Regions from separate parts of the Marisediminitalea sp. genome, predicted to be linked through region 2. Evidence: predicted binding sites of a transcription regulator. Region 2 holds the regulator's gene; the other holds the start of a gene.
The links. Region 2 encodes FNR, which switches genes on or off when oxygen is low (the NO sensors DNR and NnrR bind a similar motif). Its sites were predicted from a motif close to TTGATCTAGATCAA; they were not measured.

Region 1 (3,145 bases), on a different contig from region 2:
CGTAAAAAAAGCTGACACCATCCGAAATCAATGGTTAAGAATATTTTTTGTGGAAATGTGGTAAGACCAATAGAAATGGTTATAAGCGTGGCGCCAGAACGGCGCCACAATACAGAATCTGAAATCAGGATTTGACTAATGAGTCAGCAAATTCTTTGTCAAACCAGCGCTTTAGCATGACTTTTTCATAGCGCAATGCATCATTATGGCGGATGTTCGTTGCACGATTCATAAAAGCCATGTCTTTTAATGACACATCCGCCGTTTTAATCACTTCATCGTTTTCAGTAAGTGAGTAACTAAATGTCATTCTGGGAATATCCAGGTCTCTGATTATGCGGATATCCACTGCCCCACCGCCAAACGTTGGCCAAACATGCCCGGCCAAATCCACATTGGTCACATTTATCGACAGTTGCTGCCCTTCTGGCAATGACTCAGCCAGCTCTTCAAAATATTCGCCGAGTTCCCGCATTACACGGTTGCGAAACCGTACCCGGGATTCATTACTTGGGCGTACGTCTGTGTATGACTTGGGATCTTCCCAGGTTATTTCTACATTACTGGTTTGGGCGTCGTTGCCGTCAGCTTCAGTACCAGCCACAGCGGCCAGAGAACACGCTGCGGTTGCAGACAATAATAAAGTTGTAGCCAGTTTACGCATGATCGCTCTCCCGTTCTGAAAATCAGACTTCTCAACAAGCACCTCGAACTCTACTACCAAAGTGTATGTTTTCGGCTTCCAGTGTCAACTATTTATCCTTAACAGAACATGAACGAGTAGCATATTGCTCTATTGGGTTATTTCGACGCTGTCAAACGCTCTTCCCCACTGCCCTGATAATACAATGGCGACTGTTTTATTTCCTGACAGAATAAATGCAGAGTCGCGCCGTACACATAAGGGTTACGATCATCATTCACACAATAATTGTCATAAAACTTTATGAGTTGCAGGCGTGACGACAGAATGGTTGCAACATACTCTTGTTGATAAGGACGCATAGCGTCGATTTGACCTTGCAGGTTGGCAGAAATATCCGCGAGTTGTTCGCGTTCTTCTCGTTGGGCAATTTCGGTCATCCATTCACTTACAGTCTCCTGCACATCTGACAGCAAATACTGAACAAATGGCAGCTGTAAAATCACCACCAACACCGCGACTTCTAAAGCGATGGCAAATGAACGAAACATGTGAGTATTGGTCTCCAGTTATAAGCATCAGGTTACCTGGAAAAATCAGCGCGCTGATGCGCGCCTCAAAACATATAGCCAGGTCAACGGTATTGACTCTATTACATTCTCTCACCTGAATACGTTGTTTGATTTATACCTAGTTATAGTTTTCTTCAATAACCGGTAAATCGTTCACGGTCAGAGCACCTTATAATTTCAGCGACACAGCGCATAAGCTGGCCACAAGCACTGCGCTATTGATACCATTGTGGCATAGAGGGAACGATGCGCTTGGTCTACACTTAAGTCATGACCAACAGCAAGCCTCTGACTTACCAGTCTGCTTCGCAAGCTAATCTGAACACAGTGGACTTGATCTATATTAATTAAAATTAATATGTTGTTGGTATACTGCTGCCGCATTCTTCGATTTCTGTTTTAAAAAAGGTAGTCAAATGAACGATGAAATTCCGGTGAAAAACGTTACTCCGGTAAAAGTTCACAAACCCGAGGGGAGTAAAGAGGCAAAGAAATACACGCCTCGCAGCCGTATTTACGTACGAGCGGTTCAAGGACCTCTTGAGAACTTCAGGCGTTTATTTGGTTTCTTCTTTATTGCCATATTTGCGGTTTTTCCGTGGATTCAATACGACGGTCATCAGGCAATACTGCTGGATATTATTGACCAACGCTTTACGATCTTCTCGCTAACACTGTGGCCTCAAGACCTGACATTGCTGGCTTACATCTTTATTGTCTCTGCCTTTGCCCTGTTCTTCGTTACCACCTTTGCCGGTCGTGTTTGGTGTGGCTTTATGTGTCCGCAAACCACCTGGACTTATATTTACGTGTGGTTTGAAGAAAAATTTGAGGGCAATCGCAACAAGCGTATCAAACTTGACGAACGCCCCATGGATGCTGACAAGTTTCTGCGCAAAACGGCTAAACATACTGCCTGGGTCCTGGTAGCCCTGTTAACGGCCTTAACGTTTGTTGGCTACTTTACCCCTATCGGCCCGCTTTTCATTGACTTCTTTACGTTTAACGCGAGCTTCTGGGCAACGTTTTCTATACTGTTTTTTACCGTTTGTACTTACGGCAATGCCGGCTGGATGCGCGAAATCATGTGCACGCACATGTGCCCTTACGCCCGCTTCCAGTCTGCTATGTTCGACAAAGATACCTTTACGGTTTCCTATGATCCTACCCGGGGCGAGAAGCGCGGCCCGCGCCCTCGTAAACTGGCGCACACTGATTTGGCAGAAAAAGGCCTGGGAGACTGTATTGACTGCAACTTGTGTGTGCAGGTGTGCCCGACCGGCATCGATATTCGCAACGGTCTGCAATATGAGTGTATAAACTGCGGTGCGTGTGTGGATGCCTGTAACGGCGTAATGGAAAAAATGGACTACCCCAAGGGCCTGATCAGCTTTACCTCTGAGCATCAGCTCAATGGTGGCACCACACATATCGTGCGCCCCAAACTCATTGGGTACTTTGTGGTTCTGCTGGTGATGGTAGGGCTGCTGATCGCCGACATTGCCACCCGTATTCCGCTTGAAGTTGATATTATTCGCGACCGCAACTCCCTGTACCGCGAAAATAACGACGGCTTAATTGAAAATGTTTACACCTTGAAAGTACTCAACAAATCCCAGACTGAGTATACCTATACGATCAAGGTCGAAGGCTTGCCAGAGTACGAATTTATTGGCGAACAGGTCGTCACTGTGGATGGGGGTGAAGTGTTTAGTCTACCGGTATCCATCGCAACCGATCCGTACAACCTTGACGGCCGGGTTACCGAAATCTACTTCCATGTCTCGACTACCGACCAGGATAGCAGTATCGTAGAGGTCCTTGAACCAACGAAATTCCTCTATCGGTAACCAATTATTCTGTGAGTGACTTTACTTTTTCTGCGCTGTCACCCGATACCATACTTGCCGCACTTGAACAGTGCGGCATT
Region 2 (3,145 bases):
CCCGGCTGTTGAAATAAGAGCATATTGTGAGCATTATCTACGTCCTCATTCCCTTGGCTATTCTATTAGTTGCGTTGGCTATCGGTATCTTTTTCTGGGCGGTTCGCTCAAATCAGTTTGACGACCTTGAGCGTCAGGGTTACAGCATCTTGTTCGATGACGACCTGGCTGACGACAAACAAACTGAACAGCAAGACCCCAAATCCGCTCCGCCAGCAGAACAGCAAACAAAAACAAGCACACATGACTGAGTTTTCGTTACTGTCTGCCTTTATGGTAGGGATTGCAGGCTCAGTGCATTGCTTTGGCATGTGTGGCGGCTTTGCCGGTGCGCTGACAGCCGCCATACCACAAGGTAAGTCTCCGACGCCGTTTGTTTTCAGTTACAACGCAGGCAGAATACTAAGTTATACCCTTGCCGGTGCAGTAACCGGGGCCCTTGGCAGCATTGCGCAAAGCTCAGTAAAGTCCCTATTGGTAGGTTTTCAGTTGTTTAGTGCCTTTATGCTGATTGCGATGGCACTTTACCTGGCGCAATGGTGGCGTGGGCTGGCGAAAGTCGAAACACTCGGGCGTGGTTTATGGCAATGCTTGCAGCCATTGTCCAAACGTTTTTTACCCTTTAAAAGTCCGTTATCGGCACTACCGTATGGCATAATTTGGGGGTGGTTACCCTGTGGCTTAGTCTATTCAACGTTAACCTGGTCGTTGTCTGCAGGCACCGCATTGCAAGGTGCACTATTGATGATGGCGTTTGGCCTTGGTACCCTGCCCGCTTTGTTTGCAGTGAGTTTTAGCGCTAATGGCATACTGGCCTTGTTGCGAACACCACGTACCCGGACATTCATTGCGGTTACGTTAATTATATATGCGATTTTCTTGATTTATCGCACTGTAAATAGTATTAGTTAGGCCTACGTTTACACGGAGACGTTGCATTATGTCAAAAGGTTCAGAATTCTCTATTCATTGTCAGAGCTGCAGTTTTAGCCACTTGTGTTTGCCTGTTTCTCTGAACAAGACAGAACTGGACTCGCTGGATGACATTATCGAGCGCAAAAAGCCGCTTCACAAGCACGACAAGCTTGTAAAGGCCGGTGATACCTTCACTTCACTCTACGCTGTGCGTGCGGGCTCGTTCAAATCATTTGTGAGCAGCAAAGACGGCGAAGAACAAATCATTGGCTTTCATTTCCCCGGCGATATCATTGGGTTCGATGCCCTTCGCGGCAATACTCACCAGAGTTACGCGCAAGCGCTCGAAACGGCCATGGTATGCGAACTGCCTTATGAAACCCTCGATAAAATGGCCGTACAATTCCCTAAATTGCGCCACCAGATCATGAGTTTTATGAGTGCTGAAATTAAACACGATCACGACCTGATGATGCTGTTAAATAAACGCACTGCCGAAGAGCGTTTAATCTATTTCCTGGCGCATCTGTCCAAACGTTTTGAAGAGCGCGGTTTCTCGCCACGTCAATTCAACCTGAGCATGACCCGAAATGAAATTGGTAACTACCTTGGTTTAACGGTAGAAACTATCTCTCGTTTACTTACGCGCTTCCAAAAAGAAGGCATTATCCAGGTAGAAGGCAAACTCATTACGATTCTCGATTTCGAATCGATGGACGCTAAGCTCCACAGCATGGACATTCCTACTACCACAGTGGATTAATCCCATCCGTTGATCCACCGCAACATCAAAAACTGGTGAAGATGGCACTCTGGGCATACACTCATAATGAGCACTTTGTCTGGAGGCTGTCATGATCAATTACACACATATACTTGCCGTTGTAGAATCCGAGCGCGAAACACAGCCAGCCCTGTCGAGAGCCGTCGAGCTGGCAGGCAAAACCGGCGCCAGTATTACCGCATTCATGACTATCTACGATTTTTCCTATGAAATGACGACCATGTTGTCGGGAGAAGAACGTGAAGCAATGCGAGCCGCGGTTGTGAAAGAGCGCACTGAATGGCTTACGCAACAGCTTGCTGACTACTCAGGCAATATTCAGGCTGTTGTGGAATGGGATAATCGGCCGTATGAAGCCATCATCCGTCATGCTATTAATGATAAGGCCGATATTGTAGTAAAAGCCACGCGTTCCCACGACGATCTTCGCTCAGTCATTTTCACCCCCACTGACTGGCATTTGGTACGCAAATGCCCCACTCCTGTGTTGTTGGTGAAAGACCACGACTGGCCGGCTGATGGTAATATTATTGCAGCAGTGAATGTGGGTACAGAGGATCGCGAGCACGCACAACTCAACGACAAAATTACCGAAATTGCCCAGGATTACGCAAAATTACTGAGCGGTCATGTGCATTTGGCGAATAGCTATCCCGGCACCCCCCTTAATATTGCCATTGAAGTGCCTGAGTTTGATCCGGAAAGTTACAATGCGTCGGTGAAGAATCACCACCTTGAAGAAATGGAGAGGCACAGCACACGGTTTGGCATCCCGTTGGACAATTGTCATGTGAAAGAAGGGCTACCAGAAAAAGTCATCCCGTTTGTCGCTAAAAACATTGACGCAGAGCTGGTTATTATTGGCACAGTAGGCCGAGTGGGTATTTCAGCTGCATTAATTGGCAACACAGCGGAACACGTCATTGATGAGCTTAACTGCGACGTCTTGGCTATTAAACCTGACGGATTTGAATCGCCGGTAAGGTTATAACCCTTACTGGCGTTTAACATATCCTGAGCACTGTCTGCATAGCGATTCTTCTATGCACATAATGATGGTGATACAATAGTGGCTGAGCAGTTACAGGTCGCTAGATTAATGAGTTTACAGGTCAATTCTTTGGGCACGGTTGCACCGTCTCAGTCCAAACAAAAATACAATTTCAACAAGCTTCAGAAACGGTTGCGTCGCAACGTTGGCAAAGCTATCGATGACTTTGGCATGATAGAACATGGCGATAAGGTCATGGTGTGCCTGTCTGGCGGCAAAGACAGTTATACCCTGTTAGACATTCTCATGTATCTTCAGCGTATTGCGCCAATTACGTTCGACATTGTGGCGGTAAACCTCGACCAAAAGCAGCCAGGCTTCCCTGAGCATGTGCTTCCCGACTACTTAAAAGCACTGGGCGTTGACTACCGCATTGTAGAAGAAGACACCTATTC

Region 1: the regulator FNR is predicted to act here: its motif matches at 1,549-1,562, upstream of ccoG (cytochrome c oxidase accessory protein CcoG).

What each region holds. Positions count from the first base shown of each region.
Region 1 is NZ_CFIDRX010000003.1:30,862-34,006, reverse strand. Features, by position in the region: gene AC4MRN_RS00940 (DUF3016 domain-containing protein) at 125-664, opposite strand; gene AC4MRN_RS00935 (hypothetical protein) at 802-1,194, opposite strand; gene ccoG (cytochrome c oxidase accessory protein CcoG) at 1,632-3,065, shown strand; gene AC4MRN_RS00925 (serine/threonine protein kinase) at 3,077-3,145, shown strand, end outside.
Region 2 is NZ_CFIDRX010000052.1:15,254-18,398, reverse strand. Features, by position in the region: gene AC4MRN_RS08825 (heavy metal translocating P-type ATPase) at 1-17, shown strand, start outside; gene ccoS (cbb3-type cytochrome oxidase assembly protein CcoS) at 27-251, shown strand; gene AC4MRN_RS08815 (sulfite exporter TauE/SafE family protein) at 244-912, shown strand; gene fnr (fumarate/nitrate reduction transcriptional regulator Fnr) at 941-1,678, shown strand; gene uspE (universal stress protein UspE) at 1,770-2,690, shown strand; gene ttcA (tRNA 2-thiocytidine(32) synthetase TtcA) at 2,799-3,145, shown strand, end outside.